DNA from 3 places in the Streptomyces sp. NPDC127108 genome. Region 2 is predicted to be linked to each of the others. Evidence: riboswitches for the same ligand, from Rfam matches in the RefSeq annotation. Region 2 holds a riboswitch; each other region holds the start of a gene.
What was found. Region 2 has a riboswitch for thiamine pyrophosphate ahead of thiO (glycine oxidase ThiO). Riboswitches for the same ligand answer to the same signal wherever they lie in the genome.

Region 1 (5,435 bases), on a different contig from region 2:
CGGCCGTCGAGGAGTGGGCCGACTTCCGCGAGACCGGTCACGCCCACGCGATCGGGCAGTGCCTCCTCGCCCAACTCGACGACGCGGCACGGCGGGACCACCTCGACCGCCACCCGGTCCGCTCGCTCACCCCGAACACGGTGCGTGACGACCGGGCGTTCCTGAGGCGGCTGGAAGCGGTGGGGCGGATGACGCCCGTGGCGGAGTATCAGGAGTACGCGCTCGGGACGGTCTGCGCCGCGCTCCCGGTCACGGTGGGCACCACCGCGGCCACGGTGGCGATCTCCGTTCCGTCGTCGCAGGCGGGCCGTCTGGTGCCGGCGACACGGCTGTTGCAGGAGGAACTCGGAAAGCTACTAAGGACACTCGCCTTCTCTATCAGCATCTGAAAACTCACTCCTTGTGATCTGGTGTGCACGTTAAGCAAGATGCCATGAGTGTCAGGGAGTTGGTTCCTGCCACCACCAGGCCAAATGACGGGGTAGGCGGCGATGCGCGAGTCGGTGCAGGCAGAGGTCATGATGAGCTTCCTCGTTTCGGAGGAGCTGTCGTTCCGCATCCCGGTGGAGCTGCGGTACGAGACGCGCGATCCCTACGCCGTGCGGCTGACCTTCCACCTCCCCGGCGACGTCCCGGTGACCTGGGCCTTCGGGCGGGAACTCCTGGTCGACGGGGTGAGCGGGGCGTGCGGTGACGGGGACGTGCGGATCGCGCCGATCGACTCCGAGCACTCCGACGAAGTGCTGATCCGGCTTCAAGTGGGCCAGGACCAGGCACTGTTCAGGGTGGGCATCCCGCCGCTGCTCGCCTTCCTCGACCGGACGGACAAGCTGGTGCCGCTGGGGCAGGAGCGGACGCTGGTGGACTTCGAGACACACCTCGACGAGGCCCTGGACCGGATCCTCGCGGAGGAGCAGAGCGCGGGCTGAAGGGCGGCCGGTTCCTCAAAGGCACTGGCTGTTGGCAGATCGGGGCATTTCATGGCATCGCCGCTGCGGGGTGTCACGTCTTGCGGCGGCGGCCCTTTCCGGCGAGGGAGGGGCGGCGGGGCGCCGGTCGGGCGGAGGGGGCCGTGGGCGCGGTGCCGGACGGCGGGGCCGTGGGGGCCTCCGCCGGGGCGGGGCCGGGGCCTGAGCGGTCGGCGGAGACGACCAGGGCCGCGAGAGCGGTGGTGACGGGGACGGAGGCGACGAGGCCGATGGAGCCGATGAGGGTGCGGACGATCTCCTCGGCGACCAGCTCGCTGTTGGCGACGGTGCCCACGCTGCTCTGGGCGATGGAGAAGAGCAGCAGAAGGGGCAGGGCGGCGCCCGCGTAGGCGAGGACGAGGGTGTTGACGACCGAGGCGATGTGGTCGCGGCCGATGCGGATGCCCGCGCGGTACAGGCCGCGCCAGCCCATCGACGGGTTGGCCTGGTGCAGCTCCCAGACCGCGGAGGTCTGGGTGACGGTGACGTCGTCGAGGACGCCGAGCGAGCCGATGATGACGCCCGCGAGCAGCAGGCCGCTCATGTCGATGTCGGGATAGAGGCCGTGGATCAGACCGGTGTTGTCGTCCGTGTTGCCGGTCAGGGAGGCCCAGCCGATGAACAGGGAGCCGAGCAGTCCGATGAGCAGGAGGGAGATCAGGGTGCCGAGCACCGCGACCGAGGTGCGTGCCGTCAGGCCGTGGCACATGTAGAGCGCGCACAGCATGATGGCGCTCGCGCCGATCACGGCGACGACCAGGGGGTTCGAGCCCTGCAGGATCGCGGGGAGGATGAAGAAGGTCAGGACCAGGAAGCTCACCGCGAGGGCGACCAGGGCCATGACGCCGCGCAGCCGTCCCACCACGACGACGGCCAGGGCGAAGATGCCGGCGAGCAGGGCCATCGGGAGCTTGCGGTTCACGTCGGTGACCGAGTACTGCAGGTCCTTGGGGGCCTTGGGCTCATAGGCGACCACCACGTCCTGGCCGGCGCGCAGTTGCCGGGGCGAGTCGGGCTGGACGATCTCCGTGAAGGTGCGGCCCTTGTCCGGGCCGCTGGTGACCTTGACCGTGGCCCGGCCGCAGGTGCCCTCCGCGCGGGACTGCGCGGACTGGCCCTCGGCGGTGGAGGTGTCGCCGTTGGGCGGGGTCTGCGAGGCGTTGAGGTCCTTGCAGGGGAGCTTCTCCAGCTTCGTCACGGTCGCCGACTGGGTCTGCCGGTCGAAGCCGACGCCGGTGCGTTCGTGGGCCGGGGCCCCGCCGGGCCACAGCACCACGAGGCCGACGAGGACCGCGGTGGCGAAAGGGATCAGGACGGCGGCGATGACCTTGCGCAGATGCTGGGACACGGGGGCGGCGGGGCCGTGGTTGTGGGAGTGGCCGTGGGGGTGGCCGTGCGGCTCCGGGGCGGGGGGTCCGGTGGGCGGCTGTGTGGTGGTCACGGCCCGATCATCGCAAGAACGGCGGGGGCCCTCTGTTCACCGCGCCCGACAGGACGCTAGCGTGGAGGCACCTTTGCAATCGCGGGAGCTCGGAGCACCGGGCTGAGAGGGCGCTGACCTCCGTACGAACGGCCACGAACCGGTTCGTACCGTACGGAAGCCGCTGCGTCGACCGCCGAACCTGTTACCGGGTAATGCCGGCGTAGGGAGTAGGTCTCATGACCACATCGGACGCACGCACGCCTGCCTCCAGCACGCCCGAGGGCGCGGAGGCCGGGAAGTCCATCGGCTGGCACAAGGCGTACGTCGAGGGCTCGCGCCCCGACCTGCGGGTGCCGGTCCGCCAGGTGCACCTCACCAACGGCAAGGCCGTCACGCTGTACGACACCTCGGGTCCGTACACCGACCCGTCGGCCGAGACCGACGTCCGCCGCGGCCTGCCGCCGCTGCGGGAGAACTGGATCATCGCCCGCGGCGACACCGAGGAGTACGCGGGCCGCCCGCCCCGTCCCGAGGACGACGGCATCAAGCACACCTCGCCGCGCGGCGGGCTCAAGAACCTCGACGCGGTCTTCCCCGGCCGCCCGCGCCAGCCGCGCCGGGGCCGCCAGGGACAGACGGTCACGCAGCTCGCGTACGCCCGTCGCGGCGAGATCACACCCGAGATGGAGTTCATCGGGATCCGCGAGAACATGGACCCCGAGATCGTGCGCGCCGAGGTCGCCGCGGGCCGTGCCGTGATCCCGGCGAACGTGAACCACCCGGAGATCGAGCCGATGATCATCGGCAAGAAGTTCCTGGTGAAGGTCAACGCCAACATCGGCAACTCCGCGGTCACCTCCTCCATCGAGGAGGAGGTGGACAAGATGACCTGGGCGACCCAGTGGGGCGCCGACACGGTCATGGACCTGTCCACAGGGCGCAACATCCACACGACCCGCGAGTGGGTCCTGCGCAACTCCCCCGTGCCCATCGGCACCGTGCCGCTCTACCAGGCCCTGGAGAAGGTCGACGGCAGGGCCGAGGAGCTGAGCTGGGAGATCTACAAGGACACGGTCATCGAGCAGGCCGAGCAGGGCGTGGACTACATGACGGTGCACGCGGGCGTGCGCCTTCCGTACGTCCCCCTGACCGCCAACCGCAAGACCGGCATCGTCTCGCGCGGCGGCTCGATCATGGCGGCGTGGTGCCTCGCGCACCACAAGGAGAGCTTCCTGTACGAGCACTTCGAGGAGCTGTGCGAGATCCTCGCGGCGTACGACGTGACGTACTCGCTCGGCGACGGGCTGCGCCCCGGTTCGATCGCGGATGCCAACGACGAGGCGCAGTTCGCGGAGCTGCGCACGCTCGGGGAACTCAACCAGATCGCCAAGCGTCACAACGTACAGACGATGATCGAGGGCCCCGGTCACGTCCCGATGCACAAGATCAAGGAGAACATCGACCTCCAGCAGGAGATCTGCGAGGAGGCCCCGTTCTACACGCTCGGCCCGCTCACCACGGACATCGCGCCCGCCTACGACCACATCACCTCCGGCATCGGCGCCGCGATGATCGGCTGGTGGGGCACGGCGATGCTCTGCTACGTCACGCCCAAGGAGCACCTCGGCCTGCCCAACCGCGACGACGTGAAGACCGGCGTCATCACGTACAAGATCGCGGCACACGCGGCGGACCTCGCCAAGGGCCACCCGGGCGCACAGGACTGGGACGACGCCCTCTCCGACGCCCGCTTCGAGTTCCGCTGGGAGGACCAGTTCAACCTGGCCCTCGACCCGGTCACGGCACGGGAGTTCCACGACGAGACGCTGCCCGCCGAGCCCGCGAAGACGGCCCACTTCTGCTCGATGTGCGGGCCGAAGTTCTGCTCGATGAAGATCTCCCAGGACATCCGGCGCGAGCACGGCACGACGAAGACGGAGATCGAGGAGGGCATGGAACAGAAGTCGAAGGAGTTCGCGGCCGCTGGGAACCGGGTGTATCTGCCGCTGGCCGACTGAGTGTGGCTGACGGCTACGGCTGACGGATACCTGGACCGGTGATTGGGGGAAGGCGGTACCCCCGTCCCGGGGAGATCGGCAGACTGGTCGTATGACTGCCAGTTCCTTGAGCAAGGGTGCCAATCTTCCCGTCGGTTCAGCGGTGGTGCGTGTGGCGCTCGACTGGGGTGAGGGGGCCGGTGGGCCCACCGCCGATGCCTCGGCGCTGCTGCTCACCGCGGCCGGGCGCGTGCGTGACGACGCTGACTTCGTCTTCTACAACCAGCCTCGGCACGCGTCCGGCGCCGTGCGGCACCTGGGGAAGCAGAGTGCCGCCGGCGTCACCACGGACACGGTCGAGGTGGACCTGGGTTCCCTGGAGTCCGCCGTCGAGCGGGTGTTGCTGTGCGCCTCGGCCGACGGTGGGACGTTCGGGCAGCTGACCGGGCTGACGTTGCGGTTGCTCGACGCTTCGACAGGTGGGGAGTTGGCGCGCTTCGAGATGACCGCCACGTCGGAGACGGCGTTCATAGGTGGTGAGTTGTATCTGCGGGGCGGGCAGTGGAAGTTCCGTGCGGTGGGGCAGGGGTACGACTCCGGGCTCGCCGGGCTCGCCACCGACTTCGGTATCACTGTCGATGAGGAGCCGGCTGCGGCGGCGCCGCCCGTTGCCCCGGCGCAGCCTGTTGTTCCGGCGCAGCCGGTGGCGTCCGTTGCGCCTGTGGCCCCTGTCGCGCCCGTCCCCCCGGCCCCGCCCGTCGCCCCAACCGCGCCCCCGGCCCAACCCTCCACCCCCCGCCTCACCAAGGGCGAGGAGCACCTCCCCGTCGACATGCGCAAGCGCCTCTCGCTGCGCAAGGAGCAGGTGGCGGTCAGCCTGCGCAAGCGCGGGGCGGAAGGGGTCACGGCGCGCGTCATTCTCGTACTCGATGCCTCCGGGTCCATGTCGTTCCTGTACTCCAAGGGCATCGTGGCCGACGTGGTGGAGCGGATGGCCGCCGTGGCCGCGCAGTTGGACGACGACGGGGAGATGCAGGCCTGGACGTT
Region 2 (5,435 bases):
GTCGCGAGCATGTCGCGCACGGTGCGTGCGCGGTCAGTCCTGGTGGAAGCAGTACCTAGGGCCATACCGGCAGGTTAGCCAGGCTGGGGCGGTCACCCAACCGCACGTTGGTCATTTGTCCCGTTAGTCGGTTTGTTGTCCACGCATCGGACACCATGGGGGGGTTGCTCAAACAGGCGTACGCATACGAGGCGAGGCGCACAGGAGTGCGGTCCCGGTCGCCGTCAGACCGCACGCAGGCGCTTCGCGAAGTCCGCGGCGGCGGCGCCGGGGTCGTCCGCCTCCGTGATGGCGCGGACCACCACCACCCGGCGCGCGCCCGCCTCGACGACCTCGTCCAGATTGCCCGCGTCGATGCCGCCGATGGCGAACCAGGGGCGGTCGGTGCCGAGCGCGGCCGTGTACCGGACCAGGTCGAGGCCCGGCGCGTGGCGGCCCGGCTTCGTGGGCGTGGGCCAGCACGGGCCCGTGCAGAAGTAGTCCACGCCCTCCTGGACGGCGGCCGCCGCGGCCTCGTGCTCGGCGTGCGTGGAGCGGCCGATCAGGACGTCGTCGCCGGTCGCGCCGAGGATGGCGCGGGCCGCGGGCACGGGCAGGTCGCCCTGGCCCAGGTGCAGCACGTCGGCGCCGGCGGCGTGGGCGACGTCCGCGCGGTCGTTCACCGCGAGGAGCTTGCCGTGGCGGCGGCAGGCGTCCGCGAAGACCTGGAGGTGCTCCAGCTCCTCGGCGGCCTCCATGCCCTTGTCGCGCAGCTGCACGATGTCGACGCCGCCCGCGAGGACGGCGTCCAGGAACTCGGGGAGGTCCCCCTGGCGCTTGCGCGCGTCGACGCACAGGTAGAGCAGGGCGTCGGCGAGCCGGGCGCGCGCGGAGGCGCCCGCCGTGTCGGTGGCCATGAGGAGGTCCCCCCGTGTCGGTGGCGTACGGGCCGCGGCCACGGCCCGTACGCCGGACGGTTGTTTCAGGTCAGACGGCGAGCGCCTGCGCGCGGCGCTTCACCTCCGTCCCGCGATTCTCGCTCAGGGCCTGCGCGGGGGTGCCGGGCAGGGTCGGGTCGGGGGTGAAGAGCCACTCCAGTGCCTCTTCGTCGGTGAAGCCGTCGTCCCGCAGGAGCGTCAGGGTGCCTACGAGGCCCTTGACCACCTTGTCGCCGTCGATGAAGGCGGCGGGCACCTGCAGCGCGCGGTTCTCACCGCGGCGCACGGCGATCAGCTGGCCCTCCTTGACCAGCTGGCGCACGCGCGTCACCTCCACGTCGAGCATCTCTGCGATGTCGGGGAGGTGCAGCCAGGCGGGGACGAGAGCATCGGTCTTTGCGTCAATCTCGGTCACGGATCAAGCGTGCCATTTCTGGCCGGGGGCCGGTAGCGGGGGTGGGGTGCCCTTGCACCCCACAGTGCCCCATGGGGGTATTGAGGCCCGAGTGGCCCTCGAGGTGACCCGGAACCGGGGGCTGTGCCCACCCGTTCCGCCCTCTGGGCGGCCCGGCTGCCGACAGGGTGATGGCCCCCGGACGGGGGGATCCACCACCGAGCGGCGGGCCAGGGCAGGACCGTCAGCCGTTCGACGGCTGAACGAGGCGGTGGTGGGAGAGAGTCCGGTCAGGGGGCGGCGGCGCGCTTCAGGGGGGTCGCCGGGTCCGCCGCCAGGGTCGGGTCCAGGCGGGCGCCGGACTCGATCAGTTTTCGGCCCTGGGCCAGGTCGCGGGGGCGGCCCACCGCCAGGAGGGCGGCGAGGGCGCCGTCCCGGAGCCAGCAGACCGACCAGGCGGAGGTCGTGGGGTCGCCGCGCCAGATCAGCTCGTCGCCGGGGGCGTGCTGCCCCGCGTACTGGACGAAGCGGCCGAACTGCTCGGACCAGAAGTACGGGACGGGGTCGTACGCCGTCGGGCTCTCGCCCACGATGGCGGCGGCGACCGTGCGCGGGCCCTGGACGGCGTTGTCCCAGTGGTGCACGAGCAGCCGCTCGCCGTACCGCCGCGAGGGGAAGGACGCGCAGTCGCCGACCGCGTACACGTCGGGCGCGGACGTGCGCAGGTGGTCGTCGGCCAGCACCTCGTGGTGGGCGCCGAGCGCGATGCCGGAGCCCGCGAGCCACGCCGTCGCGGGCCGCGCGCCGATGCCCACGACGACGGCGCCCGCGGGCAGCCGCGTGCCGTCGTCGAGGAACACCGCGCCGGGCTCGACGCGCTCCACGCGCGCGTTGGTGCGCAGTTCGGCCCCGGCGTCGGCGTACCAGGCCGCCATCGGCGCCGCGACCTCGGCGGGCAGCGCGCCCGCGAGCGGCCGGTCGGCGGCCTCCACCACCGTCACCGAGCAGCCCGCCTCCCGCGCCGCCGTGGCGAACTCGGCGCCGATCCAGCCCGCGCCGACGACCACGACGTCGTGCTGCTCGGCGAGGACCGGCCGCAGCCGCTCGGCGTCGTCGAGGGTGCGCAGCAGATGCACACCGGGGACGCCCTCGGAGCCGGGCAGGCGGATCGGTTCGGCTCCGGTCGCGAGGACCAGGCTGTCGTACGCGACCGGGCCCGCCTCGGTGTCCAGTTCGTGGTCGGCGGGGCGGACGCCGGTGACGTCGACGCCGAGCCGCAGGTCGACGCCGAGGGCCTCGAAGTCGATGTCGAAGGCCGAGCCCTCCGCCTTGCCGAGCAGCACCGCCTTCGACAGCGGCGGCCGGTCGTACGGCTGATGGGGCTCCGCGCCGATCAGCGTGACCGTGCCCGCGAACCCCTGCTCGCGCAGCGCCACGGCGGACTGCACCCCGGCCATCCCGGCGCCGACGATCACCACGCGCCGCCCCGACTCCACCCTCTTCTGGTCCTCGCTCACCCGATCAACTGTAGGGCGGCGCCCCCGCCCACGGACACGACGGGCTTAACCGCCCCCGGGACGACGGGCTACGCTGGCCGTGCAGAGCACTCGCGGGAGCCCGGACGCACCGGGCTGAGAGGGAGGCTGGGACGGCCTCCGACCGTACGAACCTGATCCGGGTCATGCCGGCGAAGGGAGGGGCTGGACGCCCATGCGTTCCCGTACGAATCCAGATCCACGACCGGGCACGAGTCCGGACGCGAGCACACGCACCAGTACGCGGCCGAGCACGAGTCCGGACGCGAGCACACGCACCAGTACACGGTCGAGCACGAGGCCGCCCACGAGCGCGGCCACGAACACCGACGTCCTGGTCATCGGCGGCGGTGTCATCGGGCTCGTCACCGCCTGGCGGGCCGCGCAGCGCGGTCTCGCCGTCACCGTCGTCGACCCCGAGCCGGGCGGCGGCGCGGCGCAGGTCGCGGCGGGCATGCTGGCCGCCGTCACCGAACTCCACCACGGCGAGCAGACCCTGCTCGGCCTCAACCTCGCCTCCGCGCGCCGCTATCCGGACTTCGTGGCCGAGCTGACGGAGGCGACCGGACACGACGTCGGCTATCGCGCGTGCGGCACGCTCGCCGTCGCCCTCGACTCCGACGACCGCGCCCACCTGCGCGAACTGCACGCCCTCCAGCAGCGTTCGGGGCTCACACCGGAGTGGCTGAACGGCCGCGAGTGCCGGCGCCTGGAGCCGATGCTCGCTCCGGGGGTACGGGGCGGGCTGCGCGTCGACGACGACCACCAGGTCGACCCGCGCAGGCTCGCGGCCGCCCTCGTCGTGGCCTGCGAGGAGGCCGGGGTGACGTTCACGCGCGCGTGGGCGCGGGAGCTCTCGGTCGTACGGGAGCGGGCCACCGGCGCCGTCCTCGCCGACGGGACCGCGCTGGCCGCCGGGCAGACGGTGCTCGCCGGGGGCAGCCTCAGCGGGCGGCTCGCGGGGGTGCCTCGCGACGTACTGCCACCGGTGCGGCCCGTGAAGGGGCAGGTGCTGCGGCTTACGGTGCCGGGGCGGTACGCGCCGTTCCTCCACCGCACCGTGCGGGCCGTCGTGCGCGGCAGCCACGTCTACCTGGTGCCGCGCGTCAGCGGTGAGCTGGTCGTCGGCGCGACCAGCGAGGAGCTGGGCTGGGACACCACGGTCACGGCGGGCGGCGTGTACGAACTGCTGCGCGACGCCCACGAACTCGTACCCGGCATCACGGAGCTGCCGCTCACGGAGACCCGCGCCGGACTGCGGCCCGCCTCCCCCGACAACGCGCCCCTCCTCGGCCCCACCGCGCTCCCCGGCCTGCACCTGGCCACCGGCCACTACCGCAACGGCGTCCTCCTGACGCCCGTCACCGGGGACGTCATGGCGCACGCGCTGGCCACGGGCGAACTGCCGGAGGTGGCAAGGGCGTTCACGCCGGACCGCTTCACGACGAGCCCACACCCACCCTTCGCACCCACCCCGCCCCCCACACCCCCTGCATCCCCCAAGGACCTCACGGAGCTGTCCGCATGACCACGCCGTTCGCCGTATTCGCCGTCTCCGTCAACGGAGAAGTACGAGACGTGGCCGCCGGGACCACGCTCGACACCGTCGTCTCCCAACTGTCCACCGCGCACTCCGGTGTCGCCGCCGCGCTCAACGAGACCGTCGTCCCGCGCGCGCAGTGGGCCGCCACCGCGCTCAGCGACGGCGACCGCGTCGAAGTCCTCACCGCCGTCCAGGGAGGCTGACGCACATGGCGGACGATCCCTTCGTCGTCGGCGGCCTCACCCTGTCGTCGCGACTGATCATGGGTACGGGCGGTGCGCCCAGCCTCGACGTCCTGGAGCGGTCCCTCGTCGCCTCCGGGACGGAGCTGACGACCGTCGCGATGCGGCGGCTCGACCCCGGCGTCCAGGGCTCCGTGCTGTCCGTCCTGGACCGGCTCGGCATCCGGGTGCTTCCGAACACGGCGGGCTGCTTCACCGCGGGCGAGGCCGTGCTCACCGCACGGCTCGCGCGGGAGGCCCTCGGCACCGACCTGGTGAAGCTGGAGGTCATCGCGGACGAGCGCACGCTGCTGCCGGACCCGGTGGAACTCCTCGACGCGGCCGAGGTCCTCGTCGACGACGGCTTCACGGTCCTGCCGTACACCAACGACGACCCCGTGCTCGCCCGGAAGCTGGAGGACGTGGGCTGCGCCGCCGTCATGCCCCTCGGCTCCCCCATCGGCTCCGGGCTCGGCATCCGCAACCCGCACAACTTCCAGCTCATCGTGGAGCAGGTGAGTGTCCCGGTGATCCTGGACGCCGGGGCCGGTACGGCGTCGGACGCGGCCCTCGCCATGGAGCTCGGCTGCGCCGGGGTGATGCTCGCGTCGGCCGTGACGCGGGCGCGGGAGCCCGTCCTCATGGCCGAGGCGATGCGCCACGGGGTCCTGGCGGGGCGCCTGGCCCACCTGGGCGGCCGCATCCCCCGACGCCACTTCGCCGAGGCCTCGTCCCCCACGGACGGCCGCGCGACCCTCGACCCGGAACGCCCGGCCTTCTGACCCCTCCCCCGGCAACCGCACCCGCCGCTCCGCGCCGGCCTCT
Region 3 (5,435 bases), on a different contig from region 2:
CCTGCGCAACATCGAGCAGGCGATCCGCGACTCGGACCTGGGCGTCAACCCGAGCAACGACGGCAACATCATCCGAGTGACGTTCCCCGAGCTCACCGAGGAGCGCCGCCGCGACTACATCAAGGTCGCCAAGACCAAGGGCGAGGACTCCAAGATCTCGATCCGCTCGGTCCGTCGCAAGGCCAAGGAAACCATCGACAAGGCCATCAAGGACGGCGACGTCGGTGAGGACGAGGGCCGCCGCGCGGAGAAGGAGCTCGACGACACCACCGCCAAGTACGTCGCCCAGGTGGACGAGCTCCTCAAGCACAAGGAAGCCGAGCTGCTCGAGGTCTGATCGAGTCCGACTCGACGTCCGATCTAGGTCTGAGGAATCCGAATTCCGTGAACGACACTTCCTGGGGGGCGCCGTCCAGAGCCGGGTACTGGGGGGCGCCCGACCAGGGACCGGTCCAGGGTGCTGCCCCGGCGGGTCCCGCATACGATGCGCAGGATGCACTGACTCCTTCGGAGACTCAGCCCATGCCCATCGTTCCCGACGTAGCCGCGAGCGGCGGACACCAGGACGACGACCGGGGGGCTGCTCAGTCGAGCGGCCCCCTGTGCCGTGACGGGATGCCGCCCGCGCCCTCAGCGCACTCCGCGCAGAAGCCGCAGGAGCCCATGACCGGCGCAGCACAGCCCGCCCCAGCCCCGCCGAAGAAGAAGAGCGCGGGCCGTGACCTCGGGGCGGCCATAGGTGTCGGCGTGGGTCTCGGCGCGGTCATCGTCGCCTCGCTGTTCATCGTCAAGGCCGTCTTCGTCGGCGTCATAGCGGTCGCCGTGGTGGTCGGCCTCTGGGAGCTGACGTCACGCCTCGAAGAGCGCAAGGGCATCAAGGCGCCGCTCGTACCGCTCGCGGTGGGCGGCGCCGCGATGGTTGTCGCCGGGTACGTCCGCGGGGCCGAGGGCGCCTGGGTGGCGATGGCGCTGACCGCCCTCGCGGTACTCGTCTGGCGGATGACCGAGCCGCCCGAGGGCTATCTGAAGGACGTCACGGCCGGTGTCTTCGCGGCCTTCTACGTCCCGTTCCTCGCGACGTTCGTCGCGCTGATGCTCACCGCGGACGACGGCCCGCAGCGGGTGCTGACCTTCCTGGTCCTCACGGTGGTCAGCGACACCGGCGCGTACGCGATCGGCTGGCGCTTCGGCAAGCACAAGCTCGCTCCGCGCATCAGCCCCGGCAAGACCCGCGAGGGCCTGCTCGGCGCGGTGACCTTCGCGATGGCGGCGGGTGCGCTGTGCATGCACTTCCTGATCGACGACGGGACCTGGTGGCAGGGCCTGCTCATCGGCCTCGCGGTGGCGGCGAGCGCGACGCTCGGCGACCTCGGCGAGTCGATGATCAAGCGGGACCTGGGCATCAAGGACATGGGCACGCTGCTGCCCGGTCACGGCGGGATCATGGACCGGCTCGACTCCCTGCTGCCGACGGCTCCGGTGGTGTGGCTGCTGCTTGTGGCGTTCGTCGGCACCGGCTGATCCTCGTCGCAGGTCAGCACCGGCTGACCTGCGGTTTTGTGCGAAGGGGTCCGTTATCCACAGGATGCGGGCCCCTCTTCGTATCTCTGGGACAATGGACGCACCATGCCTAAGCCCGGAGAACTCACTTTCGTCGCCCCCCGTGGAGCCAAGAAGCCGCCGCGGCACCTCGCCGACCTCACGCCCGCCGAGCGGAAGGAAGCCGTCGCCGCGACCGGCGAGAAGCCGTTCCGCGCCAAGCAGCTCTCGCAGCACTACTTCGCCCGGTACGCCCACGACCCCGAGCAGTGGACGGACATCCCGGCCGGTGCGCGCGGCAAGCTCCAGGAGGCGCTGCTTCCGGAGCTGATGTCGGTGGTGCGGCACATCAGCTGTGACGACGACACCACCCGCAAGACGCTGTGGCGGCTCTTCGACGGCACGCTCGTGGAGTCGGTGCTCATGCGCTACCCCGACCGGGTCACCATGTGCATCAGCTCCCAGGCCGGCTGCGGGATGAACTGCCCGTTCTGCGCCACGGGCCAGGCCGGCCTCGACCGGAACCTGTCGACCGCCGAGATCGTGCACCAGATCGTCGACGGGATGCGGGCCCTGCGCGACGGCGAGATCCCGGGCGGCCCGGCCCGCCTGTCGAACATCGTCTTCATGGGCATGGGCGAGCCGCTGGCGAACTACAACCGCGTGACCGGCGCGATCCGCCGCCTCACCGACCCCGAGCCGGACGGCGTGGGCCTCTCGCAGCGCGGCATCACCGTGTCCACGGTCGGCCTGGTGCCCGCCATCCACCGGTTCGCGGACGAGGGCTTCAAGTGCCGCCTCGCCATCTCGCTGCACGCGCCCGACGACGAGCTGCGCGACACCCTGGTCCCGGTCAACACGCGCTGGAAGGTGCGCGAGGTCCTGGACGCGGGCTGGGAGTACGCGGCCAAGTCGGGCCGCCGCCTGTCCATCGAGTACGCGCTGATCCGGGACATCAACGACCAGGCATGGCGCGGTGACCGGCTCGGGCGGCTGCTCAGGGGCAAGCCGGTGCACGTCAATCTGATCCCGCTGAACCCGACGCCCGGCTCGAAGTGGACGGCCTCGCGGCCCGAGGACGAGAAGGCCTTCGTCGAGGCCATCGCGGCCCACGGGGTGCCGGTCACCGTCCGTGACACCCGCGGTCAGGAGATCGACGGGGCGTGCGGGCAGCTCGCGGCGGCCGAGAGGTAGTCTTGCGGGCGTAACCACATCTGCATATTCCGACAGGGGAGCGCCACAGCGCTGAGAGTGCGGTATCGGCCGCAGACCCTCTGAACCTCGCCCAGGTCATTCTGGGTAGGAAGTTCGGTCGCTACTCAAGCTGTTGCGCCCTGCCCGGGACTCCGATCCGTCGGTCCCGGGCGGGGCCGCGTCTCTTCCTGGTCAACTCCAGGAGGATGTTTTTCGTGAGCACCACAAAGAAGGCCTCGGTGAAGAGGGCCTCGGTCACGGCGGTCGCCGTGGGCCTCGGGCTCGTCGCGGTCACCGCGTGCGGCTCGGACAGCGGCTCCAAGGGCTCGGACTCCAAGTCCGTGACCCTCGTGACGCACGACTCCTTCAACGTCTCCAAGAGCGTCCTGAAGGACTTCGAGAAGACCTCCGGCTACAAGGTCAAGATCCTGGAGGACGGCGACGCCGGGCAGGCCGTGAACAAGGCGATCCTGTCCAAGGGCAACCCGCAGGGCGACGTCTTCTTCGGCGTCGACAACACCCTGCTGTCGCGTGCCCTCGACAACGGCGTCTTCGAGCCGTACGAGGCCAAGGGCGCGGACATGGTCCTGCCGCAGTACCGGCTCGCCGGGGGCGAGAAGGGCGTCACGCCCATCGACTCCGGCGACATCTGCGTGAACTACGACAAGAAGTACTTCGCCGACAAGAAGCTCGCGCCGCCGAAGACGCTCGACGACCTGATCAAGCCCCAGTACAAGAACCTCCTCGTCACCGAGAACGCCTCGACCTCCTCGCCCGGCCTCGGCTTCGTGCTCGGCACCGCCGCGAAGTACGGCGACGACGGCTGGGAGTCGTACTGGAAGAAGCTGAAGGCCAACGGCGTCAAGGTCGTCGACGGCTGGGAGCAGGCCTACAACGAGGAGTTCTCCGGCTCGGCCGGGGGCAAGAAGGCCAAGGGCGACCGGCCGCTCGTCGTGTCGTACGCCTCGTCGCCGCCCGTCGAGGTGCTCTACGCCAAGCCGCAGCCCAAGGAGGCGCCGACGGGTGTCGCCACCGGCACCTGCTTCCGCCAGATCGAGTACGCGGGCCTGCTCAAGGGCGCGAAGAACGAGAAGGGCGGCAAGGCACTCCTCGACTTCATGATCAGCAAGAAGTTCCAGGACGACATGCCGCTCCAGATGTTCGTGAACCCGGTGGTGAAGGCCGCGCAGACGCCCGAACTGTTCCGGAAGTTCGGCGTGACGGTCGACAAGCCGCAGACGATGGCCCCCAAGAAGATCGCCGACAACCGTGAGCAGTGGGTCAAGTCGTGGACCTCGCTCGTTCTGAAGTAGCCGAGTCCCGCTCCGGGAAGGCCCGTCGGGGCCTTCCCGGGAGGTGGCGGGGGAGCGCGGCGCGGCTCGGTCTGATGGCCCTGCCCGTCGCGTTCTTCGGCGTCTTCTTCGCCTACCCGGTCGCCGCGATCGTCGCGCGCGGCCTGAAGCCGGACGGGAGCTGGCGGCTCGGACGGATCACCGAGGTGCTCGGGCAGTCCGACATCCAGCAGGTCCTGTGGTTCACCACCTGGCAGGCACTCGCGTCGACCGGGCTCACGCTCCTCATCGCGCTCCCCGGCGCGTACGTCTTCGCACGCTTCGACTTCCCCGGCAAACAACTGCTCCGGGCCGTCGTCACCGTGCCGTTCGTGCTGCCGACGGTCGTCGTCGGCACGGCCTTCCTCGCGCTGATCGGGCGCGGCGGCCTCTTCGACGAGCTGTGGGGGATGCGCCTGGACACGACGGTGTGGGCGATCCTGCTCGCGCACGTCTTCTTCAACTACGCCGTCGTCGTCCGCACCGTCGGCGGGCTCTGGGCGCAGCTCGACCCGCGCCAGGAGGAGGCCGCGCGGATGCTCGGCGCGTCCCGCGCGCGTGCCTGGCGGACGGTGACGCTGCCCGCGCTCGCTCCCGCCGTCGCGGCGGCCGCGCTGATGGTCTTCCTGTTCACGTTCACGTCGTTCGGCGTCGTCCAGATCCTCGGCGGACCCGCGTACTCGACCCTCGAAGTCGAGATCTACCGGCAGACCGCGCAGCTCCTCGACCTGCCGACCGCCGCCGTCCTCACGATCGTGCAGTTCGCGGCGGTCGGAGCGGTCCTCGCCGTGCACGCCTGGACGGTGCGCCGGCGCGAGAGCGCGCTGAAGCTGGTGGATGCCTCGGCGACGGTGCGGCGGCCGCGCGGTGCCGGGCAGTGGAGCCTGCTCGGCTTCGTGTTCCTGACCGTCGCGCTCCTGATCCTGCTGCCGCTCGGCGTCCTGGTGGAGCGGTCGTTCGACGGGCCCGACGGCTTCGGATTCCTGTACTACGAGACGCTGCGGTCGGCCGACGGCGGGGCGTTCCTCGTCCCGGCCATCGACGCGATCGGGAACTCGCTGCGGTACGCCGTCGTCGCCACGGCCATCGCGGTGGTCGTCGGCGGGCTCGCCGCGGCCGCGCTCACCCGGCGTGCGGGGCGGTTCGTGCGCGGGTTCGACGCGCTCCTGATGCTGCCGCTCGGTGTGTCCGCGGTGACCGTCGGCTTCGGCTTCCTGATCACGCTGGACGAGCCGCCGCTCGACCTGCGGGCGTCCTGGTTCCTGGTGCCGCTCGCGCAGGCGCTGGTGGGAGTGCCGTTCGTCGTCCGCACCATGCTGCCCGTCCTGCGCGCGGTGGACGGGCGGCTGCGCGAGGCCGCGGCCGTCCTCG

Region 1: it holds a riboswitch for thiamine pyrophosphate, as region 2 does, so the genes downstream of both, thiC (phosphomethylpyrimidine synthase ThiC) here and thiO (glycine oxidase ThiO) in region 2, are expected to answer to the same signal.
Region 3: it holds a riboswitch for thiamine pyrophosphate, as region 2 does, so the genes downstream of both, ACFVHO_RS05615 (thiamine ABC transporter substrate binding subunit) here and thiO (glycine oxidase ThiO) in region 2, are expected to answer to the same signal.

The regions. Positions count from the first base shown of each region.
Region 1 covers NZ_JBHXTE010000025.1:34,439-39,873, forward strand. Annotated here, with positions in the region: gene ACFVHO_RS21965 (IclR family transcriptional regulator) at 1-389, shown strand, start outside; gene ACFVHO_RS21970 (SsgA family sporulation/cell division regulator) at 492-929, shown strand; gene ACFVHO_RS21975 (YibE/F family protein) at 1,003-2,409, opposite strand; TPP riboswitch at 2,481-2,635, shown strand; gene thiC (phosphomethylpyrimidine synthase ThiC) at 2,628-4,409, shown strand; gene ACFVHO_RS21985 (VWA domain-containing protein) at 4,501-5,435, shown strand, end outside.
Region 2 covers NZ_JBHXTE010000011.1:4,402-9,836, forward strand. Annotated here, with positions in the region: gene metF (methylenetetrahydrofolate reductase [NAD(P)H]) at 1-65, opposite strand, end outside; gene thiE (thiamine phosphate synthase) at 225-896, opposite strand; gene ACFVHO_RS11305 (Rv2175c family DNA-binding protein) at 967-1,332, opposite strand; gene ACFVHO_RS11310 (NAD(P)/FAD-dependent oxidoreductase) at 1,602-2,828, opposite strand; TPP riboswitch at 2,911-3,024, shown strand; gene thiO (glycine oxidase ThiO) at 3,022-4,374, shown strand; gene thiS (sulfur carrier protein ThiS) at 4,371-4,592, shown strand; gene ACFVHO_RS11325 (thiazole synthase) at 4,598-5,392, shown strand.
Region 3 covers NZ_JBHXTE010000004.1:221,647-227,081, forward strand. Annotated here, with positions in the region: gene frr (ribosome recycling factor) at 1-337, shown strand, start outside; gene ACFVHO_RS05605 (phosphatidate cytidylyltransferase) at 385-1,521, shown strand; gene rlmN (23S rRNA (adenine(2503)-C(2))-methyltransferase RlmN) at 1,627-2,733, shown strand; TPP riboswitch at 2,758-2,863, shown strand; gene ACFVHO_RS05615 (thiamine ABC transporter substrate binding subunit) at 2,940-4,046, shown strand; gene ACFVHO_RS05620 (ABC transporter permease) at 4,022-5,435, shown strand, end outside.